Regions from separate parts of the Streptomyces sp. Je 1-4 4N24 genome, predicted to be linked through region 2. Evidence: riboswitches for the same ligand, from Rfam matches in the RefSeq annotation. Region 2 holds a riboswitch; the other holds the start of a gene.

Region 1 (7,003 bases), 2.1 Mb from region 2:
GCGTCAGCTCCTCCAGCAGCGGCCGCATCCGCTCCCTGACCTGCGCCATCGCCGCCGCACGCGGCCGTCCGCCGGTCGCCGAGCCGGTGTGCACGACCACCCCGAGCGCCCCGATCTCCCGGCCGCGGCGCAGTGAGTGGCGCAGCGACGCCACGGACTTCTCGACGGTCGCCTCGGTGTGCGAACCGAAGTTGATCAGATACGGCGCATGGACGTACGCCGGAATCCCCTGCAGGGCACAGGCCGCCCGGAACGCCTCGTCCTGTTCGGGGTTGCCGGGGGTCGTCGCCCAGCCGCGCGGATTGGCCACGAAGACCTGCACGACCTCGTCGCCCATCTCGCGGGCGTACGGAATGCCGGCCTTCGCCAGGCCGCCGGCCACCGGCACATGGCCACCGACCGGATTACGGGCACGGGCGCGCTGCTCGGCGCCCTTCGGGGAGGGGGAGGTACTCACCCTCCCAGGGTGCCAGGTGCTGCGCGGCCGCCGTCCGCCGGACGGCGGCCCCGCCGCATCGGGGCGCTACAGCGCGCCCTTCATCTTGATGGTGATGGTGCCGCCCTTGGGGGCCTTCTGGCCGGCCTCCACAGACTGCGAGTCGACCTCGTCCTGCGGGAACAGGAACGGCTTGTCCACCTCGACCTGGAAGCCGAGATCCGTCAGCTGCTTCTTGGCGTCCTCTTCGTTCTTGCCGGTGACATCCGGGACCGGGACCATCTCCGGGCCCTTGGAGAGCGTGAGGGTGACCGTCTCGCCCTTGCCCAGCTTCTTGCCCTCGGCCGGCGTCTGCCGGGCGACGGTGCCCTTGTCCTGGGCCGAGTGGACCGGCTCGTCGGCGAAGCGCACCTTCAGGCCCGCCGCACGCAGGGTTTCCGCGGCGTCCGCGCGCTCGCTGCCGAGCACCCCGGGCGCCTTGACCTCGGCGCCCCGGCTGATGGTCAGCGCCACTGCCGTGTCCGGCCGCCGCTTGCTGCCCGCGGCCGGGTCCGTACCGATCACCGAACCCCTGGCGACCTCCGCGCTGAAAGCCCGCTTCTCGGTGCCCGGGATCAGCCCGAGGTCCCGCAGCTTGCGCTTGGCGTCGGCGACCGGGGTGCCCGACAGATCCGGGACGTCGACGATGTCGGGGCCCCTGGAGACGGTGATCGTGACCGTGCCCGTACCCCGGATCTGCTTGCCGTTGGCCGGATCCGTCTTCATGACATGGCCACGGTCGACATTCGAGCTGAAGCCGCGCACCACCTTCACGCCCAGGCCCTCGTCACGCAGCGTCTTCTCGGCCTTGGCCTGCGACATGTCCAGGACCGCGGGGACGGTGGTGAACTGACCGGCGTTGATGTACCAGACGCCCGTGCCCGCCCCCAGGAGCAGCAGCACCGCCGCGATGATCGTGGCCAGCCGGTGCCGCTGCAGCAGCCCGCCGCGGGGCGCCGCGGGCGCCGGCACCGGACGCAGCCGGGTCGTCTGCTCCGTCGGCGGCACCTCCAGCCGGCTGGTGCGGTTCAGCTCCGCCTCGTCCGTCCCCGGCAGCGGCGGCTGTACGCCCTCGGGGCGGGGTATCACGTCCGTACGCTCCGAGCCGTCGCCGAGGCCGCCCTCGGGCACCTCCTTGGCCTGCGGCGGCACCACATCCAGCTGGGCATCGGTCAGCTGCGCACGGGTCTCCTGTGCCCGGGACAGCAGCGCCACCGCGTCCTGCGGGCGCTGCTGCGGGTCGCGGGCGGTGGCCAGCGCCACCAGCTCGTCCAGCTGCGGCGCGAGACCGGGCACCAGCCCCGACGGCGGCAGCACGTCCTCGTGCAGATGCTGGTAGAGGATCTGCGCCACGGAGCCGCCGGTGTGCGGCTTACCGCCGGTCAGCATCTCGTAGAGCACCACACCACAGGCGTAGACATCGACCCGGGCGTCCGCGGTGCCGTGCTCCATCTGCTCGGGGGCGAGATAGGAGACGGTGCCCAGGACGGACCCCGTCGAGGCGGTCGTGTTCGTGTCCACCGCACGCACCAGACCGAAGTCGGCGACCTTCACCCGGCCGTCGTCGCCGATCAGGACGTTCTCCGGCTTCATGTCCCGGTGCACCAGCCCGGCACGGTGCGCGGCGCCCAGGGCGGCCAGGATCGGCTCCAGGATGTCCAGCGCGGCACGCGGCTGCAGAGCACCCCGCTCGCGCAGCACATCGCGCAGCGTGCAGCCGGCGACGTACTCCATCGCCAGATAGACGTACGTCCCGTCCGTGCCCTGGTCGAAGACGCCCACCACATTCGGATGCGACAGCCGCGCGACCGACTTCGCCTCACGGATGAAGCGGTCGACGAACGCCGCATCCGTGGCGAGCGTGGGATGCATCACCTTCAGCGCGAGCAGACGGTCCAGCCGGGTGTCCACGGCCTGGTACACCGTGGCCATACCACCGGCGGCGATGCGCGCCTGGACGCGGTAGCGGCCGTCGAGCAGCTGGCCCACGAGCGGGTCCTGAAGGGTCATATCCACGGCAGACGAGTCTACGAGTTGTGGGGGACAAGGCGAATTTCGGCTGCGATTTTTCTTTCTTCCCACGTTTTTGGCTTTCCCGCCGTGGGGGTTGCTCGCCGTTTGTGGCCCGCTGCGCGGTGCCCCCGCCGTGGCGCATGGCGGCGGGCGGGGTCCGCTGCGCGGGGCTGTCGGGGTGCGGTGACGGGCCTCCGGGGGAGGGGTGTGGGACTGCTTCGCTTTACGTCCCACACCCCTCCCCCTCCGGCCCGTCCCCTCCCGTTGGGGGATGGGAAACGGTGGGTGGGGGTGGTCGTCGGTGGTCATGTGCTCCTCGTGAAGCAGGAGTGAAATCGGCGTCTACGGACGCTCGCCCCCACTCACCGTCACTGACTCCTCCCACGGGAGGGGACGGGCCGGAGGGGCAGGGTTTCCGGACGTAAAGCGAAGCAGTCCGGAAACCCTGCCCCGGAGGCCCGTCACCGCACCCGACACCCACCCGCCCGCCGCAGGCGCAACGGCGAGAAACCCCCACGGCGGGACAGCCGAAAACGTGGGGCTAGAAAGCCGGCCGTTCCGGATCCAGATCCGGTACGCCCTCCGTCGGCGACGACGCCAACGCGAAATGGCGGCGCGGGATCCGGCCCGCCCTGTAGGCCAGCCGGCCGGAGGCAACCGCGTGGCGCATCGCCGTCGCCATCAGCTCCGGCTCCTGCGCACGCGTCACCGCGGAGGCGAGCATCACCGCCGCGCAGCCCAGCTCCATGGCCAGGGCGACGTCCGATGCCGTGCCCGCGCCCGCGTCGAGGATGACGGGGACGCCGGCCCGCTCGGTGATCAGCTGGAAGTTGTGCGGATTGCGGATGCCGAGCCCGGAGCCGATCGGCGAGCCGAGCGGCATGATCGCGGCGCAGCCGACGTCCTCCAGCTTGCGGGCCAGCACCGGATCGTCGTTCGTATAGGGCAGCACCGTGAAACCGTCGTCCACGAGGGTCTCGGCGGCGTCGAGGAGCTCGATCGGGTCGGGGAGCAGGGTCCGCTCGTCGGCGACGACCTCGAGCTTGACCCAGTCGGTGCCGAGCGCCTCCCGCGCCAGGCGGGCCGTGAGCACGGCCTCGCCCGCGGTGAAGCAGCCCGCGGTGTTCGGCAGCACCCGGATGCTGTGGCGTTCCAGTACGGACAGCACGGAGCCCTGCACGGTCGGGTCCAGCCGCCGCATGGCGACCGTCGTCAGCTCCGTACCGGAGGCGAGCAGTGCCCGTTCCAGGACGTCGAGGCTGGGCGCGCCACCGGTTCCCATGATCAGACGGGAGTCGAAGGTGGTGCCGGCAAGGGTGAGCGCATCGTCGGCCATGTCTGCGGATCAGCCTCCCTGGACCGCGGTGAGCACCTCGACGCGGTCGCCGTCGCCGAGCGGGGTGGTGGGCCACTGGGTGCGCGGCACCACGATTTCGTTGACCGCCGCGGCCACCCCGGCGGGCGCCTGGGACAGCGTGGCGACGAGCCGGTCGAGGGTGAGTCCGCCGGGGATCTCACGGGCCTCGCCGTTGACGGACACGGACACGGTGGACGCGCTCATGCGCCGGCCTCGTTTCGTTCGGCGGGTGTGCCGTCGCCACCAGTCTTTGCCGTTCGCTCACTGCGCTCGCTCATACGGGCTGCTCCTCGGGGGCACGGGTGCGCAGCGGCCCCGTGGTGGTGGGGGAGAAGCGCGCGGGGGAGAAGGGGCGGGCCTCTTCGGGGAGGCTGCCGGTGGCCAGCACCTCGGCCATCGCGTCACCGGTGACCGGCGTCAGCAGGACACCGTTGCGGAAGTGGCCGGTGGCCAGGTGGAGGCCGGGAAGCTCGGTCGGCCCGAGCAGCGGTGCGTTGTCGGGGGAGGTGGGGCGCAGCCCGGCGCAGGTCTCGACCAGCGGTAGTTCGGTGATGCCCGGGACCAGCTCATGGGCGTCCCGCAGCAGCTCGTAGACCCCGCCCGCGGTCACGGTGGTGTCCCAGCCCAGCTCCTCGCTGGTGGCGCCGACGACCAGTTCGCCGTTCTCCCGCGGCACCAGGTAGAGGGGCCCGCCGCGGACGACGGCCCGTACGGTGCGCGACAGGAAGGCGGGGCTGCCGGGCGGCACGTCCGGCAGCCGCAGCCGCAGCACCTGGCCCTTGACCGGCCGCACCGGCGGCAGCACCTCGTCGGGGACCCCGGCGAGACGGCCGCTGTGGCTGCCCGCGGCCAGTACCACCTGACCCGCCGACAGCCGCGTGCCGTCGGCGAGTTCGGCGCCCGTGGCACGCCCGCCGTCGACCGTCAGCCGCGCGGCGGGGCTCCGGTGGAACGCCACTCCGGCGCGCTCACAGGCGGCCAGCAGGGCGCTCACCAGCCGCCGCGGATCGACCTGGTGGTCGCCGTCCACCCGCAGCCCGCCGCGCACCCCGGGAGCCAGCATCGGCTCCAGACGGCGGCACTCGCGCCCCGTGAGCCACTGCGAGTCCAGCCCCGAGAGGGTCTGCAGCGTGTGCAGCTCGCGCAGATGGGCGCGGTCGTCGGCGTCCAGCGCGACGGCCAGGGTGCCGCACCGCCGATAGCCGATCCGTTGCCCGGCGGCCTCCTCCAACTCCTCCGCGAACCGGGGGTAGCGCTGCGCCGAGGCGAGATTGAGGCCCAGCAGGGTCTGCTCGCCGTAGTGGAGTTCGGTGACCGCGGCCAGCATCCCGGCGGCGACCCGGGCAGCGCCGCCGCCGGGTGTGGGATCGGCCAGCGCGACGGTCAGCCCGCGGCCGGCCGCCCGCCAGGCGGTGACCAGGCCGATGACGCCGCCGCCGAGGACGAGCACATCGGAACTCGGCGCGGCCGGTCCCGACGGTGTGGCAGGTGAATGCATGGCTTCCAGCCCCTCCCTTCGCCGGCATGACCCGGATCAGGTTCGTACGGTCGGAGGCCGGCCAGCCTCCCTCTCAGCCCGGTACGTCCGGGCTCCCGCGAGTGCGTGTATCCGTCACCCTAATACGGGGCCGCGACGTGCCGTAAGACAGCGCCTTGGGCCCCCGGGGGCCCGCGGCCCGGGACGGCCGACCGTGACGGTGTGTCAGAGATCTCCTTGCGTGCTGCTGCGAGCGGCGTCACGGACCGTCCTAGAGTGATCGGGTGAGCGAGCAGAGCAAGTCCTCCCAGACCCCTGACCGCACGCCGCGCGTCGTGATCGTCGGCGCGGGAATCGCGGGTGTGCAGACCGCGGTCGCCCTGCGCGAACAGGGCTGGCGCGGCGCGATCACGCTCCTCGGCGACGAGCCCCACCCGCCCTACGACCGCCCGCCGCTGTCCAAGGCGGTCCTGCTGGGGAAGGCCGAAGGCTCCACCTTCGACGTCGACTTCGCCGCGCTCGGCATCGAGCTCCATCTCGGCCGCCCGGTCACCGCCCTGCTGCCGGACGCCCATGTCGTCGAGACGGCCGACGGCCCGGTCTCCTACGACTACGCGGTCCTCGCCACCGGTGCCGACCCGATCGTGCTGCCCGGCAGTGAGGGCATGCCCGGTGTCCACCTGCTGCGCACCCTCGACGACGCCGAACGGCTGCGTCCGGTGCTCGCCGCCCAGCACGAGATCGTGGTCGTCGGGGCCGGCTGGATCGGCGCCGAGTTCGCGACGGCGGCACGCGAGGCGGGCTGCGCGGTCACCGTCGTCGAGGCCGCCGACCGCCCGCTGGCCGGTGCGCTGCCCGCCGAGGTCGCCGCCCATATGACCGGTTGGTACACGGCCGCCGGCGCCGAGTTGCGCACCGGCGCCCGGGTCGCGTCCGTCACCGCGGGCGCGGTCACCCTCGCCGACGGCACGACTCTGCCCGCCGACGCCGTGGTCGTCGGGATCGGTGCCCGGCCCGCGACCGCCTGGCTGGCCGGCTCGGGCGTCGAGGTCTCACCGCAGGACGGCGCCGTCCTCGCCGACGACCGGCTGCGCACCTCCGTGCCCGACGTCTACGCGGTCGGCGACTGCGCCTCCTTCCCGTCCGCCCGCTACGGCACCCGCCTGCTGATCCACCACTGGGACAACGCCCTCCAGGGCCCCCGTACGGTCGCCGAGAACATCGCCCGCGGCGACGCCGAAGGTCTGGTCTACGACCCCGTGCCGTACTTCTGGTCGGAGCAGTTCGGCCGGTTCGTGCAGTACGCGGGCCATCACGGGAACGCCGACGAGCTGGTCTGGCGCGGTGACCCGGCCGGGGCCGCCTGGTCGGTGATCTGGCTTCGGGACGGGCGGCTCGTCGCGCTGCTGGCCGTGGGGCGGCCGCGGGACCTCGCCCAGGGGCGCAAGCTGATCGAGCGGGGCGTCGTACTGGACCGGGAGCGGGCCGCGAACGCGTCCGTACCGCTGAAGGCCGCGGCCGTCTAGCGTGCGCCGGCCCGCGCCGTGACCGCCGGTTGCCGGGCGGGCGAGGTCACCCTCCGGTGTGCAGGAAGCCCCTGATGGCGATGCCCGGCTACCGGCTGTCAGTGCGAGGTGGCAGGCTTGTCCTGTGACCGAGATTGACGCAAACATCGATGAAC
Region 2 (7,003 bases):
CCCAGTTCACCAGCCCCGACAGCGGCTCCTCGGGCTCCCGCCCGCGCTACTCCAGCCCGGACTTCACCAGCCCGGATTACGGCGGACCGGACCATCGGTCGGATTAGGGCTGGGCTTTCCGGTCAGGGCCGGGCCCGCGGCGGCCGGCCTGTGCCGTCCTCGACCATCAGGGCAGGTGTGTGAAGCGGCCTCAGGGCGTCTCGGCGAGGTCGGCCGCGGCCCGCACGAACTCGCGCACGCGCTTCGTGGTGTTCCCCTCCGACCAGACCAGTCCCCGTTCGATCGGCTTCGCGTCGTGCAGGGGCACATAGGTGACGTCCGGCCGGGGGTAGTACTGCCGGGAGGACTCCCCGACCGGGAGGACGCCCCTGCCCCTCGCGACCAGGGTGAGCATCTCGGAGAACGACCCGCCGGCGGGCCCCTTCTCCACGGGCCTGCCCGACGGGGTGCGGTCCGGTGTGCGGTCCCTCTTGAATACCGCTGAGGTCGCCGCCGGGTACTGCACCACGGGGTATTCCGCGAGTACCTCGACCGACACCGCCGGCTCACCGGCCAGCGGATGCCCCGCCGCCACGGCGAGCACCCGCTTCTCCCTCAGCAACACCGGCCCGCAGGCCATTTCGTCGAACGGATAGGAGGCGAGGAGGATATCGATCGAGCCGTCCAGCAGGCTCGCCCGGGAATTGGACAGCTGAACCTCCCGTACGTCGACCCGGCAGTCGGGATGACGTTCCGCGAACAGGGCGACCGCCCTGAGCAGTACAGGTGCCGTCCACTCGCCGAGGAAGGCGACCCGCAGTTCGCCCGTCACACCGCAACCGGCGTCGACCGCCCTTTGCAGCGCCCCCTCCATGGCGGCAACCAGGGGCGCCAGGTCGTCGGCCAACTGCCGTCCTATCGGGGTGAGCCGAACGGTACGGCTGTTGCGGTCGAACAGCCTGCTGCCTATCCGGCGTTCCAGCTTCTTGATCACCTGGCTGACCCGCCCGGTCGTGATCCGCAGCCGCTCGGCGGTCCGGCCGAAGTGCAACTCCTCGGCAAGCGTCAGGAAGATCTGGGTCTCCAGCCGTTCCAGCAAGATGCCCCCCGGCATTGAATCCGGCTCAACGGTCTTATTTCGATCATGCCTTGATCACGGATTCACGGGGGCGGATCGTAGAGGGCGACCACCCGGTCATCCATGAGAACCCGAGCCGGCCCCGGGCAGTCGCCCACCCGGCCGCCAACGCCATTGCCCTGGAGGGAACGTGACCACTGTGCGCGTCACCGGATTCGATCACCTGGTCCTCAACGTCGAGGACATCGAGCGGTCCCTGGACTTCTACATCGGACTCCTCGGCCTGGAACCGGTACGCGTGGCGGAGTGGCGGTCCGGCAAGGTCCCGTTCCCGTCGGTGAGAGTCACTCCGGAGACCATCATCGACCTGGTCAGCGGCCCTCGGGGGGAAGCCAACGTCGACCACATCTGTCTCACCGTGGAACCGCTGGACTGGGACGAGGTCATCGCGTCGGGAGCCTTCTCCGTCGTCCGGGGCCCCATCGAGGTCTTCGGCGCGCGGGGCACTGCCATATCGATCTACGTCCAGGACCCGGACGGCAACACCGTGGAACTGCGCTGGTACCCGCAGGACGTCGCAGCCTGACCGAGCCGAAGTCCCGGTCCGGGTGCGACGACCGGACCGGGACCCTGGGGAGGAGCTCAGTTCGCCAGCGGCAGGTACACCCGGTTCCCGCTCTCCGCGAATTCCCTGGACTTCTCCAGCATCCCCGCCTCGATCTCCTCGGGGGTGGAGCCCTCGTCACCACCGAACCGCTCGGTGATGCTCTGGCTGATCTTCATCGAGCAGAACTTCGGGCCGCACATCGAGCAGAAGTGCGCCGTCTTCGCCGGTTCGGCGGGCAGCGTCGCGTCGTGGAAGGCGCGGGCCGTGTCCGGGTCGAGGGCCAGGTTGAACTGGTCCTCCCAGCGGAACTCGAAGCGGGCGTCGGACAGCGCGTCGTCCCATTCCTGGGCACCCAGGTGGCCCTTGGCCAGGTCCGCCGCATGGGCCGCGATCTTGTACGTGATGACGCCGGTCTTGACGTCGTCGCGGTCCGGCAGGCCCAGGTGCTCCTTGGGCGTGACGTAGCAGAGCATCGCGGTGCCCCACCAGGCGATCATCGCCGCGCCGATACCGGAGGTGATGTGGTCGTAGGCGGGCGCGATGTCGGTGGTCAGCGGGCCGAGCGTGTAGAACGGCGCCTCTTCGCAGATCTCCTGCTGGAGGTCGATGTTCTCCTTGATCTTGTGCATCGGGACATGTCCCGGGCCCTCGATCATGGTCTGTACGCCGTGCCGCTTGGCGATGGTGTTCAGCTCGCCGAGCGTCCGCAGCTCCGCGAACTGTGCCTCGTCGTTGGCGTCCGCGATGGAGCCGGGGCGCAGACCATCACCGAGCGAGTAGGTCACGTCGTAGGAAGCGAGGATCTCGCAGAGCTCCTCGAAGTGCGTGTAGAGGAACGACTCCTGGTGGTGCGCCAGGCACCACGCGGCCATGATCGAACCGCCGCGGGAGACGATGCCGGTCTTGCGGCGGGCCGTGAGGGGCACATAGCGGAGCAGCACACCGGCGTGCACCGTCATGTAGTCGACGCCCTGTTCGGCCTGCTCGATGACGGTGTCCTTGTAGATCTCCCAGGTCAGCTCCTCGGCCTTGCCGTCGACCTTCTCCAGCGCCTGGTAGAGGGGGACGGTGCCGATGGGGACGGGGGAGTTGCGCAGCACCCACTCTCGGGTGGTGTGGATATTGCGGCCGGTGGACAGGTCCATCACCGTGTCGGCGCCCCAGCGGGTCGCCCAGGTCATCTTCTCCACCTCCTCCTCGATGGAGGAAGTGACCGCGGAATTGCCGATGTTGGCGTTCACCTTCACCAGGAAGTTCTTGCCGATGATCATCGGCTCGATCTCCGGGTGGTTGACGTTGGCGGGCAGCACCGCACGGCCGGCCGCGATCTCGTCGCGGACGAACTCGGGCGTGACCTTCTCGCGGAGGGCGACGTACTCCATCTCCGTGGTGATCTCGCCGCGCTGGGCGTACGCGAGCTGGGTGACCGCGGCGCCCTCACGGCCGCGTCGCGGCTGACGGGGGCGGCCCGGGAAGACCGCGTCGAGGTTCTTGAGTCCGCCGCGCGGCGAGGTGTGCTTGAGGCCGTCGTCCTCCGGCCTCAGGGGGCGGCCCGCGTACTCCTCGGTGTCGCCGCGGCCGATGATCCAGTTCTCCCGCAGCGGCGCCAGGCCACGGCGGACGTCGGTTTCGATATTGGGATCGGTATACGGCCCTGACGTGTCGTAGAGCGTCACGTCCTTGCCGTTGGTGAGGTGCACCCGCCGGACCGGCACCCGAAGGTCCGGACGCGATCCGGAGACATAGCCCTTGTGCCAGCCGATCTGCGGCTTTTCGCCATCGTTGGCACCGTTTTCGGGCGTGCGTGCATCCTGCAGAGTCATGAGACCCAACTCCCTACGCCGGCATTACCCGGTAACAGGTTCGGCGGTCGACGCAGCGGCTTCCGTCCGCCGACGTTTCACGTGAAACGCCGCTGGGACGGAGGTCAGCGCCCTCTCAGCCCGGTGCTCCGAGCTCCCGCGATTGCAAAGGTGCCACCACGGTAGCGGCCGATGTGGCGCGGTGAACAGTGGGCCCCTTGAGTTCTTGCGATGATCGGGCGGTGTCCGCTCACGAGTCCCACCACCACCCCGCCCCGCACTCCCATGCGCACAGCCATGGCCCTGCCGCGCCCGTCTCCCGACATCTGCGCAAGGTCATCGCGGCGGTACTGATCCCGTTCGCGGCCGCAGTGGCGGTCGGCCTGGTCGTGCTCTGGCCAGGCGGTGCACCGCCCCACAAACCGTCAGGGGTCGGCTTCGACCAGCCCACAGAGACGGCCAGAGTGGTCAAAGTGGCGGAGGTGAACTGTGCGGACGTCCATGCCGAACAGCAGCCCCAGCCCCCGTCGCCGACAGGGCAGCCACCGACCGGGGGAGCGGACAAGGGCAAGCCCTGCCAGCAGGCGACGATCGAAGTCACCACCGGGGAGCACAAGGGGCGTACCTTCCAGACGGTGGTGACACCGGACGCCCTGCGCCACTACACCACCGGCCAGGAGGTGGTGGTGTCGTACTCCCCCAAGGCGCCGAAGGATCTGCAGTACTCGATCAGCGATGTCGACCGGTCGTTCCCGATGTGGCTGCTGGCCGCGATCTTTGCGTTCGCCGTGGTGATCGTCGGCCGACTGCGCGGACTGCTCGCCCTGGTGGCGCTGGCGGCCAGCTTCGTGGTCCTGACGCTGTTCATCCTTCCGGCGATCCTGCAGGGCTCCAATCCGCTGGTGGTGGCAGTGGTCGGGGGCAGCGCCATCATGCTGATCGCGCTGTACCTGTGCCATGGGCTGACGGCCCGAACCTCCGTGGCCGTGCTCGGCACCCTCGCGTCGCTGCTGCTGATCGGGCTGCTCGGGTCGGTGTTCATCGGCTGGGCACTGCTGACCGGCAACACCGACGACACGACCGGGCTGGTGCACGGTCTGTACCCGGACATCGAGATCCGCGGTCTGCTGCTGGCGGGGATCATCATCGGTTCGCTGGGTGTGCTCGACGATGTGACGGTGACCCAGACCGCCGCGGTCTGGGAGCTCAAGGGAGCGGACCCGTCGGCCGGCTGGCGCAAGCTGTACGGCGCCGCGATGCGGATCGGCCGGGACCACATCGCGTCCGTCGTCAACACCCTTGTGCTGGCCTATGCGGGTGCCGCACTGCCGCTGCTTTTGCTGTTCTCGATCGCACAGAGCAGCGTCGGTACGGTCGCCTCGAGCGAGGTGGTCGCGGAGGAGATCGTCCGCACACTCGTGGGCAGCATCGGGCTGGTCGCCGCGGTGCCCCTGACCACCCTGCTGGCCACACTGGTCGTCTCGGCGGACCGGAAGGAGCGGAGCGCGCCGACCGGCGACGAGACGGGAGCCGGACATCTGACCGGGGCCGAAGCCGGGGCGGGTGCGGTCGGGGTCACCGGCAGCGTGCCGGCGAGCCCCACGGGTGGCAGGCAGGGACGACGTGGGGGACGCGGCAAGCGACGTAAGCAGTGACGACGGGCAGGCGGGAGCGGGGGAGGGAGGCCGGGGGCCGGGTCAGCCGGCCGGGGCCTCCGTGAGGATCTGGTCCAGTACGGCCTCCAGGGTGTCGCAGACCTCTTCCTTGCCCAGCGGGACCAGCCGGTCCGTACGGTCCAGGAAGGCGACCAGCGGCGCCGCGCTCACCCGGAACAGCGCACGCTCGGCGCCGACTTGAAGGCTGATGAGGACATCGCTGAGGTGCTCGGGGGAGGCCGGCTCGATACGCACATCGCCCTCACCGGACGGCCGACTCAGCCCGTCCAGCAGCAGCTCCCGGCCGAACGCCCAGGTCACCGGCGCATCGCCGGGCAGATCGAAGGTGAGGCGGACGGCATACGGATCGGCGCTGGCGAAGTCCAGCTCCACCGGAATCCGGAACGCAAGCTCCTCCGAGACGACGAAGCTCATGATCACTTCTGCCTGAACTGTGTCGGTCATCAACCACTGCCCCGCACTTGATCGGAGATGGCCGGGAAACAACCCCCGTAGCCCTATTGGCGCCATCGTCTGCCACGCGCCAGCAGATCACAAGGAGTGAGTTTTCAGATACTGATAGAGAAGGCGAGTGTCGTTAGTGTCGCCTCCGCCATTTTCCGTAGTCGGTCTGTAACGGACCGCAATCGACGCAGTTCGTCCACGGGCAGGGAAACCGCCAACGTCGCGGCGGCCGCCCCGACCTGGACCGGGAGAGCGGAGCACACCGTGCCCAGGGCATATTCCTGACGCTCGTAAGCGACTTGGCCGCGACGCACCGTATCCAAACGGTGCAGCAAATCGTCCTCAGTTCGCACGGAAAAGGGCGTTATCGACTGGACGGGATGGCGGGCCAGATGCTCCTTCCTCGTTGCCTCGTCGAGCTGCGCGAGCAGACATTGCCCGATCGCATGGGCCGTGCGGTGGCACGGAAGTCGACCCACTCCGTGACCGGCGGCCGCGCCGGGTCATCGGTCACCGCCACCACCTCCACTTCACCCTCCCGGTAGACAGCGAAGTAGACGGCGGCACCCAGCTCGCGTCCCGCCACGGCCAGCGCCTCGGAGATATGGGCCCGCTGCCGGCGCCTGGCCCCGGCCCGGCCGATGACCTCGGCCGCCTCTCCCAGGACGAACACACCGCCCTCACGCCGGAGATAGCCCTCGTGCGTCAGTGTCCGCAGCAGGTGGTACGTCGTCGGCAGCGGGAGCCCGGCTTCTCTGGCCAGCTGCTTGGCGGGCGCGCCGTCGACATGTGCGCCCACCGCCTCCAGCAGCCGGAGCGCGCGCTGCACCGAGCCGATCAAGGTGGGGTGGGAGGCGGATTCACCGTTCACGATTGCCAACACCAACCCCCAGGTCCGCTCGCGGTGGGACACGAGGCCCCGGCCATGGGACCACTCCCGTGACCCGCGCACGTCTCCCAGGCACCCACGACCACGCCCGGACCGGGCTCGCCTCACCCGGGGCTTTCCGGAACGCCATCGTCCGGAAGACGCCTGCGATCGGCACTCTAACTCGGCGGAGGGGGGCGGAAGACCGAAAGCCGGGGGAGTCACCCTGCCCGCGCACCGTTGAGCGGGGCTGTGCGGGCGGGGTTCGACAGCGGACCCAACTGCGTCATGACGAGGTGCATTTGGGGTGCTTTGCGGGGTGAGCTGTTCGGCGAGCATCGCCGAGCGGGATCATGGCTGCGGCGACCGCCGGTGGTCGGGTCCCGGCGGTCGGTCGCGACGGCTGTGACTTACCAGTCGCTCTTCGACGAGGAAGAGGACGAGCCGCTCGCCCTGCGGACGAGGTAGACGACTCCGGCGATCAGGGCCGCCGCGATGAGGACCTTGAACAGCACGCCGATCAGGAAGCCGAGCGCGGTGGCGATCAGT

Evidence for each region. Region 2 has a riboswitch for thiamine pyrophosphate ahead of thiC (phosphomethylpyrimidine synthase ThiC). Riboswitches for the same ligand answer to the same signal wherever they lie in the genome.
Region 1: linked by a shared signal. The riboswitch ahead of thiO (glycine oxidase ThiO) and the one ahead of thiC (phosphomethylpyrimidine synthase ThiC) in region 2 are both predicted to bind thiamine pyrophosphate.

What each region holds. Positions count from the first base shown of each region.
Region 1 is NZ_CP110836.1:6,696,203-6,703,205, forward strand. Features, by position in the region: gene SLV14N_RS29210 (deoxyribonuclease IV) at 1-457, opposite strand, end outside; gene pknB (Stk1 family PASTA domain-containing Ser/Thr kinase) at 524-2,491, opposite strand; gene SLV14N_RS29220 (thiazole synthase) at 3,030-3,824, opposite strand; gene thiS (sulfur carrier protein ThiS) at 3,834-4,049, opposite strand; gene thiO (glycine oxidase ThiO) at 4,120-5,343, opposite strand; TPP riboswitch at 5,338-5,452, opposite strand; gene SLV14N_RS29235 (NAD(P)/FAD-dependent oxidoreductase) at 5,607-6,848, shown strand; gene SLV14N_RS29240 (Rv2175c family DNA-binding protein) at 6,973-7,003, shown strand, end outside.
Region 2 is NZ_CP110836.1:4,571,442-4,578,444, forward strand. Features, by position in the region: gene SLV14N_RS19795 (hypothetical protein) at 1-107, shown strand, start outside; gene SLV14N_RS19800 (LysR family transcriptional regulator) at 191-1,093, opposite strand; gene SLV14N_RS19805 (VOC family protein) at 1,257-1,643, shown strand; gene thiC (phosphomethylpyrimidine synthase ThiC) at 1,700-3,487, opposite strand; TPP riboswitch at 3,481-3,637, opposite strand; gene SLV14N_RS19815 (YibE/F family protein) at 3,709-5,121, shown strand; gene SLV14N_RS19820 (SsgA family sporulation/cell division regulator) at 5,164-5,586, opposite strand; partial or broken gene SLV14N_RS19825 (IclR family transcriptional regulator) at 5,691-6,460, opposite strand; gene SLV14N_RS19830 (DUF5326 family protein) at 6,865-7,003, opposite strand, start outside.